Regions from separate parts of the Viridibacillus sp. NPDC093762 genome, predicted to be linked through region 3. Evidence: riboswitches for the same ligand, from Rfam matches in the RefSeq annotation. Region 3 holds a riboswitch; each other region holds the start of a gene.
The links. A riboswitch is a leader RNA that binds a small molecule or an ion and turns the genes downstream of it on or off. The one in region 3 is predicted to bind lysine.

Region 1 (5,347 bases), on a different contig from region 3:
AAGCTGTTCAATTGTTGAAGGTAGATATCGGCTTGATTGAAGGTAAAACAACCAATAAAGAGTTAATTGTAGAACCTTTTATGGAAGACGAGTTATTGTTAGTCGCCTCACCTTCGCATGTACTTGCCCAAAAAGAAAGCGTAACAATTCAAGATTTACATAATCACACATGGCTAACTCGAGAAGAAGGATCAGGTACACGTAATTACTTACTTCATGTACTAGAATCTAATAGTATTAATATTAAATCGCTTATCTCCATTAGCAGCAATCAAGGGTTAAAAGAATTTATGACACAAGGAATTGATGGGCTTACACTACTATCAAAGAGTGTTATTAAACATGAATTAAAAAGAGGGACACTCGCTGTTATCCCATTAGAAGACCGTATATTTAAACGGAGTTTTTCCTATGTATATTCACCTATTATGGGGAGTAAAAAGAATACCTCCATGTTCATAAAAGCAATCAACAATAAGTGGCCTATATAAAAAGCCGTTTCTTACATCAAACGAATGATGTAGAGAACGGCTTTCTTATTCAATACCCTTATTGTTTAAACGTGCGTTTTAGAAATGCCTTTGTGCGCTCATTTTGTGGATGATTAAAAATTTGCTCTGGTGAACCTTCTTCCACTATGACCCCTTTATCCATGAAAACGACACGATCTGAAACCTCACGTGCAAATTCCATTTCATGTGTCACGATTAACATCGTAAGACCTGTACCTGCTAATTCCTTCATAACCTTTAAAACTTCTCCAACCATCTCTGGGTCAAGCGCAGATGTTGGTTCATCAAAAAGTAAGACATCTGGTTCCATAGACAGCGCTCTAGCAATAGCAACACGTTGCTTTTGACCACCTGATAATTGGTGTGGCTTTGCATTGACATAACGATCCAATCCTACAACCTTCAAGTACTTCATAGCAACATTCTCAGCGTCACTTTTAGAGCGTTTTAAAACCTTTGTTTGACCTACAATACAATTTGTTAATACATTCAGGTTATTAAATAAATTGAATGATTGGAATACCATACCAAGTTTTGTACGATAATTATTAATATTATGGTTGTTATCTAGAATATTTTCACCTTGATAAATAATCAGTCCTCCACTTGGTCTTTCTAATAAGTTAATACAACGTAGAAGCGTAGATTTCCCCGATCCTGAGGAGCCAATGACACAGACAACCTCCCCTTTGTTTACAGAGAAATCAATGTCTTTAAGAACTTCATTTGTGCCAAAGGATTTGCTTAAATGTTGTATCTCGATTACATTTTTCATAAGTCTATCTCCTTTGCTCACAATCATGCTTTTCCACCTTCTACTTGAGCTAAATCATCAAGCATTTGATAGTTTTGTGGACCATCTAATCGTTTTTCAAAGTAACGTAAAATACGTGTAATCGCAATCGTCATGATTAAATATAAAACACACGCTACAAAGAACGATTCGAAGTAACGGAAGTTGTTTCCTGCAATCGATTTTGTTTGGAAATATAACTCAGTTACACTAATGACATTCAATACAGATGAATCCTTAATATTAATAACAAATTGGTTACCTGTTGCTGGTAAAATGTTGCGCGCAACTTGTGGTAGCACTACATGAATCATTGCTTGCCAATGACTCATACCAATCGCTTGTGTCGCTTCAAATTGACCTTTATCAACAGCTGTGATACCGCCACGTACAATTTCAGCCATATACGCGCCTGTGTTAATAGAAATAACTAAAACTGCTGCAAATGTACGATTCATATCTATATCAAACGCTTGAGCAGAACCATAAAAGATTACCATTGCTTGTACAATCATTGGTGTTCCTCGGAAAATTTCCACATAGATTGCTAATATTACATTAATAAACTTCAGGAATAATCTCTTTATACCTCGCTCTGGCTTTGGTATCGTATTTATAACACCAATTAATAATCCGATAATAGCACCAAAAATTGTACCAAAAACAGCAACTAATAATGTCATCCATGCCCCTCGAAGGAACATTTCCCAGTTTTCAGTCACTATGCTTATAATCCAATCAATACTCATTCTGTTCCTCCTTCAAAAGCAATAATACCGACTGCTTTATATGCAGCCGGTATCCGACATACATTATTTTGCAGCTGGTTGGTTTTTAATCGCTGAATCCATGATTTCCGTACGTTCTTCTTCGGAGATACCTTTTAAAATTTCATTTATTTTATCTTTTAATTCGCTCCCTTTTTGAATACCAACAGCAACTGATGTATCTTCTTCTGATGCCTTAAAACTATCTGTAAATTCAACCATTGCAAATTTGTCATTTGCAGTAGAAGAACTGATACCTTCTGGACGTTCAGATAAATAACCATCAATAACACCGGATTCTAATGCTACACGCATTGAAGGGAAATTATCCATTGCCGTTTGTTTTTTTACACCTTTAATTTGGTCTAATACTGCATATTGTGTTGTATTCAACTGAGCAGTAATTTTTGCACCACTAAAATCTTGAATAGATGTAGCTTTTTCGTATTTGCTGCCTTTTTTAACGACCATTACAAATTCAGATTTGTAGTAGTTATCCGAGAAATCAATTGTCTTTTTTCGCTTTGCAATTGGCGACATACCTGCCATAATTGCATCAATTTTACCAGAAGTTAATGATGGTACTAGACCGTCCCACTCTGTTTTTACAATCACTAATTCTTTACCTAATGCATCTGCCACACGTTTAGCAATTTCAACATCATAACCACCTGCGTATTCAGAGTTACCGTCAATTTTCACACCGCCTTTTGAATCGCCTTTTTGTGTCCAGTTAAACGGAGGGTATCCCGCTTCCATACCCACTTTGAATATTTCCTTTTTTGTTTCCCCTTTAGTAGATTCACCTGATCCTGAATCCGTTTCCTTATCCCCACAACCTGCTAGTAGTAAAATCGATAATAGCATCATGCTTGAAAGAAATAACCATGTTTTTTTCATAATATGTCTCCCCCTTAGTTAATATCCACATTCTTCTTCAAGATACTAAAAAAGGCTAATATACGTATAAAAAATGCGGCCCAAGATGAACTTAGGTCGCTTTGTATATTAGCCCAAACACCCTACTTTACCCTAAATGAGATAGCACAACTCAATAAACTGGGAGGTTTATTGAGACAGTCCTGCAGCTATTAACTACAGACCCAGCATGTAATAACGAGTATTTTACAAACTTCGGCGACATCTCCTTCTCCATAGCTTCATAGTTTCTCAAGCTCCACTATAGACTAATAGATATCGCGCCTCTACCTCAACTATTAGAAAGTGAGGTTGTATTCAATTATCATTGTTCACAGTCTACAGTACCGAACTTTCACTGTCAACGAAAATTTAGTTGAATATTCAGAATACTTATCATTACAACTAATTTTTAGCCTCTAACAATATCTGATTCAGTGTACGTAACTTCACCTGTTGCAGCATTAATCTTATCAATCACACCATTTTCAGAAAGGGCGTTAATAGAGTAATTTAAGCTATAAATGGTCATTTCATCATCTTCATCTATAGCTTCAAAACGTGAAAGTTTCATCTGCAAACTCTGTTTATATATAGCATCCGCTTCTTCCAATGTAATCATTGGTGTAGTATTAATACCTCGAATAGCCTCCATATTTAATGCGCTATACAGACATGAACGAATAATTCCTGTATGTATACCTACCTCAATTAGGACAGAGTATTTGTCTAATTTGTATTCACGGAAAAATGGGATAAAAGTAAACATAGTCGTTGGCTCATCTTCATGTTCGTCTGCATGCTCGTCTTCATCATATTCATCCACATTGAAGAAATCCTCATCTGTATCGTCATCAAATTCTTCTGTATCATCATTCGAAACAGATTGTTCTTCTAGCATGTATTTATGGTGTATATCACCAGAAATAATCTCTAAAAATTGCATTGCATTATCTTTCAATTGCTCAAAAGGTAACTCAGTCTTTGCTTCTGTATCCCATTCCACGTTAGATTCATAGTTAGCGCCCGCATCATCAAAATGTAGCACTTCGATTACAGCTTCTGCATCTTCACCTTTGTCATCTAACTCTTCCGAAACATACCAATATAAATTACCCTCTTCTTCACGTAGTACATATTGATCAGTTGCACCTAATAACTTTGGCAATGCCTTTGTCACTTGAACAGGTGTAACAGCAAATTGTTCAAGCTGTGATTCACTGAACAACTGACTTGCTTTTTGAACCTCCCCATCAACAGTAACACCTATATAATCTCGAATGGGTTGATAAACTAATTCAAATTCCCCTTGCTCTTCATTTTCTTCGATTCCTAATTCTACTAATGTTTCTTTACATAAAATTTCTCTTGCTTCATCTTCTGTTACTTCTACTTTTGGATATGTAAGTTGATAATACTCTTGGAATACAGTAGCCGCTGTAATAGTACCGTATGAATTGATCTCTATAACTGCACCAGAATTAGGTAAAGAAAGTTTTAGTTTTTTATCTATAGCCTCATAAACTACTAAATATTCACCTTCGCCAATCTCAGAGAAATTACTAAATTGTACTACTTCACGGCCGAAATCCTTCACAAAGGACTCTGTAATATGTAAAATTTCATCCATCCCAAGTTCTTCTAGACTTTCTAACTCTACATCGTTATTTTCTACTAATTTGTCAAAATCAATATTGATGTTTGTTAGCTCTTTATCTTCCGTTACTTCAATATAACCGTAATTGACATCATTTCGTGCATCCAGTACTTCAATACTATCTTCCATTGTTTCATCTTCATTGATCACAATGGAAGGCTGCCCAATTAAATATTTCTTCAATTTCATTTCTATCTCTATCATACGATGCTCCCTTTCAAGAAATGTATTATTGTTACTATAATATTAACTTCTTAAACAGTGAATTACTATCAAATAGGACATAATATAAAAAAATTAACTACAAATAACGTCATATTTCTAATTTAACAGAAAAAAAAACCAAAAAAAGAAAAAAGACCAGTCTTTTGCAAGTCTTTTTTCCTGTCATTATCCAATTAAAACTAAATTAACCCTTACATATAATCTTTATGCGATAACACTCTAATAAGTATATATCCCTACATAAGTTATATTAAATTTATCGTTTTAGCCTTTTACTACGTCCTTGATACTCAAATATATATCTAAAAAATGCTCTTAGTATTTTGGGTCATCTAACGCTTGATAGTCTTGTTGATATTTACCGCCATCAGCAACTTCTGCATGATATAAAGCCTTCAAGGCATAGTTTTTCTCAAGATCTAAGGACTTTTTCAACTCTTTAAATTTTGTATGCAATTCTTTGTTTTCATTTATT
Region 2 (5,347 bases), on a different contig from region 3:
ACATTTACATCACAGCCTTATTGAAACAGTAGTAAATAATAAATTCAAAGAAGGTTTCGTAAGATTTGCAGCTCGCACAACGGATATTGAAGAGGTAGCAAGAAGTTTAAAAAAGCACGGTCTATCAGTAAATGGGCCAGTACCAATGTACAGAAAACGACCAGATGGTAGCGTTATTAGCTGGCAATTACTTTACGCTGGAGAAGAAAATGGCTCTCTTCAATTGCCATTTATTATTCAATGGGATGACAATGATGATAAACGTAGACAGGAGCAAGTTGAAAAAGGAGTCATTGGAAAGCAACCAGAAAAGTTGGACTTTGCAGGAGTTACTTTTGCAGTAATAGATGCTGAAAAAACTGCTGACGAATGGTCTCGATATCTAGGGTTAAAGGTTGCGGAAGCGTATGTCGATCCGGAGTTGAATGCTATTGTACAGGTGCTGACATTAGCTGGCGGTGACTTATACTTTGCTAGTCCTATTGGAGATGGAGTTGTTGCAAAAGTATTAACAGAACGAGGAGAATGTCCATTCCAAGTTAATTTCTCAGGGGCTATAGAACCTGTTACATTTGAATTGTTTAACGGTCGCTATCATTTTGAGAAGTAATTTATAGCAAAGATTGTATTTGTGTGACATAAAGTGGAGGGGGATTAGTAAGCTAGCAAGTATAAAGACAATAAAAATTAAAAGCTATTAAGTATTGGTAAAACTACTTAATAGCTTTTTTCTATGACTTGTTTTGTTGGGAGTGTGAAGTTGGATATGCATAACTTGATTCTCGTAATACAAAAAATACGAGTCATTGTAAGCTTGGATACAACTCTATTTTCCAGGTGTAACATAGCCTTCTTTTGCAGCATGCATACTAACCGTCACTAATAGCAGAACTGTAATGATGAATAGAATGATAGCTGTTGTCCAGCTATTCGTAATATCGTGAACATAGCCAAATAATACAGGACCGATAGCAGCTAATAGATAACCAAGTGATTGAGCAGTACCAGATAATTCTGCCGCTTCATGAGCGGTACGTGTGCGCAGCGAAAAATACATCATAGCTAAACTAAATGATGCACCACCTGCAAGTCCAAGTAAAATCATCCATAACACTGTTAAAGAGGTCCATCCAGCTAAAATACCTCCGAATCCTACTAGATAAAGAACGCCGAAAACAATAACAAGTGGGCGTTGATCTTTTCTACGGCCAGCAATAATGGGAATCATAAATGTTGCAGGTAATTGCGAAAACTGCATAAAGGAGAACATCCAACCAGCAGTATTAGCGCTCATTCCTTGTGACTGCAACATTTCTGGAATCCAAGCTGCAGTTGTATAGAAAATTAGAGATTGGAAGCCCATTGCTAATGTAATTGTCCAAGTTAGGGGTGATTTCCAAAGTGGGGTGTGTTCTTTATTAGTTTCCGAGCCAATATTGGATTCAGACTTTGATTTACGAATTTGTGGAAGCCAAACAATAATAGCGATTATTGCTAAAATAAACCAGATGCCTAATGCAATTCTCCAACCGAGATCTCCGCTAGCAAGCGGATAGCTAATCCCAGCTGCTAAGCTTGCAGATAGATTCATCGAAACAGTGAAAATTCCTGTTAATAACCCAACTTGTAAAGGGAATTTTAATTTAATCAAACTTGGTAACAGTACATTGCCAAAAGCAATTGCTACACCGATTAGAGTAGTACCTAATAACAGTGTGAAGGTCGTACCTAATGATCGAGTGAGAATCCCTACAGCAAGTATTGCTGTTGAGAATAGTAAAGTACGTTCTACCCCAAAGCGCTTTGAAAATTTTGGCGCTAATGGTGAAATAACAGCAAAAGCAAGTAAGGGAAACGTTGTGATAAATCCTGCTAATACATTTGAAATATGAAGACCATCACGAATGAATGAGATAATTGGACCTACAGAAGTTAAAGGAGCACGTAATGTAGAAGCGATGAAAATAATCCCAATTACAAGTAACCAAACATTACGATTCCATTTTAGCTTGTTGCCATTTTGAACAGCTTGATTTGTTGCCAATTGTAACGCCTCCTATTATATATATTTATGAATCTTATAATATTTTAACCCACTAATTGACAAAGGTTAATTATATCAAAGAAAATGGATAATTATATAAGATGGCTCAAAATATAATTACCAATTTAATACGGGGGTATTGATGATGAGAACAGCGCAGCAAATGATGGATTTAATCCTAGATGTAGCGAAAAATGATGAACGCGTACGCGCGGTTTGTATGAATGGTTCAAGAACAAATAATAATGTGAAAAAGGATCCCTTTCAAGATTTTGATATCGTTTATATTGTGACGGATATTAAATCACTTACTAATAATCCTCATTGGGTAGACATTTTTGGAGAGAGAGTCATTATGCAAACGCCAGAAGACATGGTGTTGTTTCCACCTGAACTTGGTGGACGTTATACATACTTGATGCAATTTTCGGATGGGAACCGGATTGATTTGATGCTTATCCCTGTCGAAGAGCAAGAAATATATTGTAAAGAAGATAGTTTAACTACAATCTTGTTAGATAAAAATGGTTCACTTCCTAAACTCCCTCCACCAACGGACGTCAATTACTGGGTGCAATGCCCAACAGAAGAACATTATAAGGATTGTTGTAATGAGTTTTGGTGGGTTGCTACATATATTGCGAAAGGTTTATGGAGAAAAGAAATGCTTTATGCACAAGCACATTTTCATAATACGCGTGAAATGCTGATTCAAATGCTTTCTTGGCAAGTCGGAGTGCAAACAGACTTTTCAAGAAGCGTTGGAAAAAACGGCAAGGACCTAGAGTACTTATTACCAAAAGAGGTGTGGGAGCAGTTACTCTCAACATATAATAATGCTAGCTATGATTCAGCAGGGCAAGTACTATTTATTATGTGTGATTTATTTCAAAGTACAGCAACAAATGTTGCTAGCATGCTTTCATTCCAAAGTTATGAAGAAGGTGTTAAAGTGCTCAATTATTTAAAGCATATTCAAACGCTACCGAGTGATGCAAAAGTTATATTTTGAAGACTTAACAAAAATTAACTTAAATTGCCTTAATATTCAAGAGAACTTACATCTTGAATATCGAAATCTCTTGTATTATAATAGGGGCATATTAAATTAATATATTGCAATGCCTCATCCATTCGATGAGGTAGAGGTCGCGATATTAAAAAGTAAAATGGATGAGGCGAAAAGCGTCAGTGATTCTATTTGAAAGGGAATATCGCCGAAGTGTTTATAAGCTTTTTCTTATAATCATTGGGGCTGTTGCCGAAAGGTGCAGAACTGTCACGTCTTAGTGGGCGTGTTGAGCTATCTTTATCAAGGTTGATGGGCATGTTTAGATACCATCGCATATTCCTTGTGATGGTATTTTTTATGACATCAAGTTAACCTTTTTGCAATGAAAAATGGAAAGAGGGGATTCTTAATGAGTAATAAAAATAACGGCCAAAGCGTAGAAACGCAAGGTCTTAATAGAGGACTGAAAAGTCGTCATGTGACGATGATTTCACTTGGAGGAACAATCGGTACAGGGTTGTTCTTAGCAAGTGGTGCAGCTATCCACGAAGCAGGTCCAGGTGGAGCGTTATTAGCATATTCTTTAATTGGTATTATGGTGTTCTTCTTAATGACAAGCTTAGGGGAAATGGCAGCATTTATGCCTGTATCTGGTTCGTTTAGTACTTACGCATCTAAATTCGTTGACCCAGCACTAGGTTTTGCTCTTGGTTGGAACTACTGGTATAACTGGGCAATTACAATCGCAGCTGAAATTGCAGCTGTATCATTAATTATGAAATTTTGGTTCCCTGATGTATCATCATTCGTCTGGACCGCAGGGTTTTTAGTAATCATCTTCACTTTAAATGTCTTGTCGATTAAAAGCTTTGGTGAAAGTGAATATTGGTTTTCACTTATTAAAGTCGTTACAATTGTCGTCTTTATCATCGTCAGCTTCTTGATGGTATTTGGTTTAATGGGTGGACAAGACCCAGTTGGATTCAAAAACTTCTTCATTGAAGATGGTCCATTCCATGGTGGTTTCTTCGCAATGTTTGGTATTTTCTTAGCAGCAGGTTTCTCATTTCAAGGAACAGAACTACTAGGGATTACTGCTGGAGAAACAGACGATCCAGGAAAAAGTATTCCGAAAGCTGTTCGTCAAGTTTTCTGGCGTATTCTGTTATTCTACATTTTAGCGATTTTAGCAATTGGCTTATTAATTCCATTTACTGATGAACGTTTAGCTAGTAGTGATATTACAGTAAGTCCGTTCACATTAGTATTTGAAAATGCAGGTATCGCGTTTGCAGCTTCAGTTATGAATGCGATCATTTTAACGGCTATTTTATCTTCAGGAAACTCTGGTTTATATGCGTCATCACGTATGCTTTGGGAGCTTGCTAAAGATGGTAAAGCACCTAAAATGTTTACTAAACTAAACAAACGCGGTATTCCGATGGCTGCATTAGTAGCAACTTGTTTAGTTGCTTGTGTATCATTTATCGCATCATTCTTTGGTGATGGTGTTGTCTACATTTGGTTGTTAAATGCATCAGGTATGTGTGGGTTTGTAGCTTGGCTAGGGATTGCAGTAAGTCATTACCGATTCCGTAAAGCCTATATTGTACAAGGTCGCGATTTGAACGAATTACCTTATAAAGCAAAATGGTTCCCATTCGGTCCGATCTTCGCCTTTGTACTTTGTGCAATCGTCGTTGTTGGCCAAAACTATACAGCATTTACAGGCGACCATATCGATTGGTACGGTATCCTTGTTTCATATATCGGGTTACCAATTTTCTTAGCCATTTGGTTCGGCTATAAAATTGTTCATAAAACGAAAATCGTCAAACTAGAAGATTGTGACTTTGATAGTCACCGTTAACCTAAAAAAACTACGTAGCCTCTAAGCTACGTAGTTTTTTGTTTTATTAATTCACACTCATTTACAATATAATTAACAAGCGTGAATGTGTTTATGGGGAGTAAATTAATAAATTATCTGAATGGCATTTAAATCAATATTGGAATAAGGAAAGTTATTTCAAATTCTTAGGTTCAGTGACATAAAGAGTTTCAATGTATCCACAATCACTACAATATTCTGCAGATATAGGTGAGGATTTGCCTCTAATATTGCTTGCTGGTACCATTTGAAGCATTACAGCACCACTGTGAAGTACCCCTTTTTTCATTTCGTTTCCGTCACATTTAGGACATTTGCCCATATCTCATCTCCAACTCCTTGAAATTGTATTTTTTTGTAAAATATCTTAAATGGAATTATAGCATAAGTTATAATTTAC
Region 3 (5,347 bases):
CGTTGCGATCAACAAAGATCCAGAAGCGAATATCTTTAAAGTAGCTGACTACGGTATCGTTGGAGATCTTTTTGAAGTTATCCCAATGCTTACTGAAGAGTTCAAAAAATTATTAGTAAACGCATAATTGATACGTCTAAACCCTGTAAACGGTCATACTATTTACAGGGTTTTCTTCATCCAAGCATACATACTAACGTGTGATTGACGTTTTTTACTATCGTTATTGCAAAATAATGCTGTTATAAGCATAACAGTCGCTCGTGCTTTTCATCCATGCTATACTACCGTTATACGTAAGTTGAAGGAGGATATTTAATATGGCAATCGTACACGCTACAGATGCAAGCTTTTCACATGATATCGCAGAAGGTTTAGTACTAGTTGACTTTTGGGCAACTTGGTGCGGACCTTGTAAAATGATCGCTCCTGTTTTAGAAGAACTAGATTCTGAATTAAACGGTGCAGCTAAAATTGTTAAAGTTGATGTAGACCAAAACCAAGAAACAGCAAGCAAATTTGGTATTATGTCAATACCAACTCTTTTATTATTCAAAGACGGAGAGCCAGTTGATAAAACTGTTGGTTTCCAACCGAAAGAAGCATTAGCAGAATTCATTCAAAAACACGCTTAATCTTTGAAAAAATGAATATTAAACCGGGTTCCTATAATGGTTCCCGGTTTTTTTTAGAATTAATAGAGATTAAAGCTATTTTGTATAGAATTTAGATACAGTGCCTAGCCCTAGAGATCAAAAGCTTATTTGACATGGAGGTTAAAGAGCCAAATTTATGTCAATTCGTCTATGATTGTCGGAACTGGCCAAGGTGCTCGCACTTTTCTAAGAAGGTGATAAGATGAACGAATTAATAAAGCAAAAGTTAGCCATTCTACCTGACCAGCCTGGTTGTTATTTGATGAAGGATCGTCAAGGAACAATCATTTATGTCGGCAAAGCTAAAGTATTAAAAAATCGCGTACGTTCTTATTTCACAGGCAGCCACGATGGTAAAACGCAACGACTTGTTAGTGAAATAGAAGACTTTGAGTACATCGTGACATCTTCGGATTTAGAGGCATTTATCTTAGAATTAAACCTCATTAAAACACATGATCCGAAATACAACATTATGCTAAAGGATGACAAGACGTACCCATATATTAAAATAACTAACGAGAAGAATCCGCGACTTCTTATAGTTCGTAAAGTTAAAAAGGATAGTGGTAAATACTTTGGACCTTATCCGAATAGTTTTGCTGCAAATGAAACGAAAAAATTACTTGATCGCCTATATCCGCTAAGGAAATGCACAAATTTACCGAATCGAGTTTGCTTATATTATCATTTAGGACAATGTTTAGCTCCTTGTGTAAAAGAAGTTGAGAAAGAGCAATATCAAGGGATAATTCAAGATATTACGAGTTTTCTCAATGGCGGCTACGGGGAAGTTAAAGAAGATTTAAATGCAAAAATGCTCGATGCAGCTGAAAAATTAGAGTTCGAACGAGCAAAAGAATATCGAGATCAAATTACCCATATTGAAACTGTCATGGAACGCCAGAAGATTACACTTACTGATTTAACGAACCGTGACGTTTTTGGTTATGCGGTTGATAAAGGTTGGATGTGTATCCAAGTATTCTTTGTAAGACAAGGAAAGTTAATTGAGAGAGATGTTTCGTTATTCCCGATTTATCGAGATCCCGAGGAAGAATTCTTAACATTTGTGGGACGCTTTTATGAACAGGCAGAACATATCAAGCCGAAGGAAATCTTTATACCTACGAATATTGAAGAGGACCTTCTAGCTACAGTACTTGATGTAAAAGTGACGATTCCTCAAAGGGGAAAGAAAAAAGAACTTGTTGATTTGGCGAGTAAAAATGCTCAAATTGCTATCTCTGAGAAGTTCCAGTTACTTGAGCGTCAAGAAAAAAGGACAATAGGTGCCTGCGAAGAATTGGGCAATACGATGAATATTGCGACACCGCTTCGCATAGAATCATTTGATAACTCCCATATCTTTGGTGCGGACGCCGTTTCAGCAATGGTTGTTTTTATTGACGGTAAGCCGAGCAAAAAGGATTATCGAAAATATAAAATTCAAGTTGCTGCAAAGCACGACGATTACGGAGCAATGCGAGAAGTTATTCGCCGAAGATATACTCGTGTATTAAGAGATGACTTACCTTTACCGGATTTAATCGTTATTGATGGTGGGAAAGGACAAATGGAAGTGGCAAGAGAAATCTTAGAAGATGAGCTTGGTTTAGATATTCCTATTGCAGGTTTAGCAAAAGATGATAAACACCAAACTTCTCAATTGCTATATGGCTCGCCGCCAGAAATTATTCCGTTGAAGAGAACAAGTGAGGCATTTTATCTTTTACAAAGAATTCAAGATGAAGTTCACCGTTTTGCTATTACCTTCCATCGCCAATTACATGAGAAGAATGCCATTACATCTGTTCTCGATGAAATTGAAGGAATTGGTCCAAAACGTAAGCAACAGCTTCTCAAACAATTTGGATCTGTTAAAAAAATTCGTGAGGCATCCTATGAAGAATTAATTGCTGCGAATGTACCAAAAAGACTTGCTCAAACCATATTTACTTATTTTTCTGAAAAATAAATTGTAGTAATCTGAAAATTGTGTTAAGGTAACATTACTATTATAAATAATCACTGATTAGTGATGATAGAGGCGCGGATTTCAAGAGTAATCAGCAAGAGGATGAATAGATCCTATGACTGCTGATGAAAGGGGAGGCCGCCGAAGTGATAAATTGACTATTTCTAATTTATTACTGGTTCTGCATTTAACAAGTGTAGAATTGTCAGATCCGTTTCGGTTCTGGAGGGCTATCTCACATGAATGTTCTTTTGAACGTGCATGCTACGAGGCGGCTTTTCACACGGAAACGTGTGAAAGGCTGCTTTTTTCATAAGATGTCATTGTGAATACGGTCGTCATAACAAATAAGGGAGAGGTTATGGGTGAGTTGTTTAGTTTTTAAATTTGGTGGTACATCAGTTGCAACGATTGAACGCGTATTGCATGTGGCAGAGCGCATTCAGAAAGAGAAAGAAAAGGGTTATGACATTGTCGTTGTTGTTTCAGCAATGGGTAAAACGACAGATAAATTAGTAGGGATGGCACATGAAATTATGCCAAATCCATCGAAGCGTGAAATGGATACGCTCTTAACAACTGGTGAGCAGGTGACTATCTCTTTATTAACGATTGCATTGCAAAGCTTAGGGTTATCAGCGCAGTCTTTCACTGGATGGCAAGCAGGTATCTTAACGGAAGGGATTCCAAGTGATTCCCGTATTGTTGAAATCCAATCTGAAAATGTGCAAAAAGCATTGGATAAAGGCCAGGTTGCGGTAGTTGCAGGTTTCCAAGGAATCGATAGTAATAACAATATTACAACTCTAGGTCGCGGAGGATCAGATACAACAGCAGTTGCTTTAGCCGCAGCATTGGGTGCTGAGCGCTGTGATATTTATACAGATGTTGATGGTGTATACACTTCAGATCCACGTTATGTTCCAAAAGCTCGCAAACTACAAGAACTGTCATATGATGAAATGTTAGAATTAGCAAATTTAGGAGCAGGTGTCTTACATCCACGTGCCGTAGAGTTTGCAAAAAACTATAATATCCCATTAGCAGTTCGCTCTAGTTATGTAGAAGATGAAGGAACAATTATGAAGGAGGAAGTTGAAGTGGAAAAAGATTTAGTTGTACGTGGAGTAGCGTTTATGTCAGATATTGTTCGTGTAACTGTAGGTTATGAGGGGAATTATAAAGGTTCTTTAGTCAATATTTTCACAGTTTTAGCTGATAACCATATAAATGTGGATATTATCGTTCAAACTATACTCGAAGGGGTAGAGCCTTCAGTATCATTTACTATTACGAAAGAAAATTTAGCAGATACCGCTCGAGTATTAGAAGCAAATAAATCTAAAATTGGTTATTGTCATGTGAATTATGAAGAGGACGTAGCTAAAGTATCGATTGTAGGTTCTGGTATGGTATCTAATCCTGGCGTAGCCGCAAAAATGTTCGATCGCTTACATAAAGAAAACATTACATTAAAAATGGTAAGTACTTCTGAAATTAAAATTTCTGTTGTCATTCCACAAGAATCGATGTTGTTAACTGCAAATGCATTACATGATGAATTTGAATTGGCAGCTAGTCTAGCAATTCAAATTTAATCATATAAAATAAATAGAAGCTGACTAGCCATCTTAAACAGATATTTAGTCAGCTTCTTACTATAGTTTGTCTTTTAAATCCCATTTAACATGGAATCGTACAAGCCCACGTTTTGCTTTCTTTTCGTCGTAGCATTCTGTTAAAAAACCACTGATTTTCTCTTGCTGAGCTGCTAGGAAGCCACTTTCAAGACGGAAGCAGCGTTGGTCTAATTGCATAGCCTCAGGATCTCCAGTGAGAGTATAAAACGTTTCATCTTTCGATTGTTTTTCTATAGAAAGTTCTCCCCATCCGGCTTCTTGGAAAAATGAAACAGCTTCTTCCATGCTGTATAAAGGAAACTTGCGGGCTAACTCTTTGCCGCACCAATATAGGATATCTTCCTCGTTTTTTCCGAGAACAGACGAGAGAACGTGATCTCTGATTAGTTCGTAACCAAATAATGGGAAGTTTTGAGTATTAGTAGATGACATGATTGGCCTTCTTTCATTTAATTTTGTCTAATTTTTGTCAGAGTTAGAGAATAGCGATTTCTGGTAGAATATCTATGTATTTACGAGAAAAAAGCATGATTTAAAGGTATCTAGAAATAGTGCCAGTTACCTTGACGCTCTGCGATGATGAGAGTACAATGAACATGTCATAATATTGTACCATGATGAAATATGCAGTCAATGGATACCGCGTTGGAAAGCGTTGGTAGTTGTTCGTCTGTCTATTTTCAGTATTAAGGGGGGCAACAGTTTTGTCGAAAGATCGAGAGTTTTATTGGCGTCGACTGCATTCACTTCTTGGAATTATTCCAGTTGGACTGTTCGTGACGCAACACTTGTTTATTAACTTTACAGCAACACAAGGTGCAGAATCATTTAACACAGCAAGTGAATTTATGGGGAAACTCCCATTCTTATGGGCTCTAGAATGGATTATAATTTACATTCCATTAATGTTCCATGCTTTTTATGGTGTGTACATAGCCTTCACTGGACAACCAAACACTAAACGTTTTGGCACTTTCCGTAACTGGATGTACGTATTGCAACGTTTCACAGGAGTATTCCTAGTTGTGTTTATCGCTTGGCATATTTTCCAAACTCGTATCCAAAAAGCACTT

Region 1: it holds a riboswitch for lysine, as region 3 does, so the genes downstream of both, ACQKM9_RS10075 (transporter substrate-binding domain-containing protein) here and ACQKM9_RS06040 (aspartate kinase) in region 3, are expected to answer to the same signal.
Region 2: it holds a riboswitch for lysine, as region 3 does, so the genes downstream of both, ACQKM9_RS07665 (amino acid permease) here and ACQKM9_RS06040 (aspartate kinase) in region 3, are expected to answer to the same signal.

What each region holds. Positions count from the first base shown of each region.
Region 1 is NZ_JBNNUK010000006.1:111,336-116,682, forward strand. Features, by position in the region: gene ACQKM9_RS10060 (LysR family transcriptional regulator) at 1-491, shown strand, start outside; gene ACQKM9_RS10065 (amino acid ABC transporter ATP-binding protein) at 550-1,287, opposite strand; gene ACQKM9_RS10070 (amino acid ABC transporter permease) at 1,311-2,054, opposite strand; gene ACQKM9_RS10075 (transporter substrate-binding domain-containing protein) at 2,118-2,972, opposite strand; lysine riboswitch at 3,107-3,288, opposite strand; gene ACQKM9_RS10080 (hypothetical protein) at 3,403-4,851, opposite strand; gene ACQKM9_RS10085 (hypothetical protein) at 5,188-5,347, opposite strand, start outside.
Region 2 is NZ_JBNNUK010000004.1:141,484-146,830, reverse strand. Features, by position in the region: gene ACQKM9_RS07680 (VOC family protein) at 1-610, shown strand, start outside; gene ACQKM9_RS07675 (CynX/NimT family MFS transporter) at 827-2,044, opposite strand; gene ACQKM9_RS07670 (aminoglycoside 6-adenylyltransferase) at 2,190-3,056, shown strand; lysine riboswitch at 3,180-3,358, shown strand; gene ACQKM9_RS07665 (amino acid permease) at 3,466-4,926, shown strand; gene ACQKM9_RS07660 (acetyltransferase) at 5,081-5,269, opposite strand.
Region 3 is NZ_JBNNUK010000003.1:113,438-118,784, reverse strand. Features, by position in the region: gene ACQKM9_RS06055 (electron transfer flavoprotein subunit alpha/FixB family protein) at 1-127, shown strand, start outside; gene trxA (thioredoxin) at 321-635, shown strand; gene uvrC (excinuclease ABC subunit UvrC) at 859-2,634, shown strand; lysine riboswitch at 2,694-2,875, shown strand; gene ACQKM9_RS06040 (aspartate kinase) at 3,000-4,232, shown strand; gene ACQKM9_RS06035 (YslB family protein) at 4,293-4,706, opposite strand; gene ACQKM9_RS06030 (succinate dehydrogenase cytochrome b558 subunit) at 4,979-5,347, shown strand, end outside.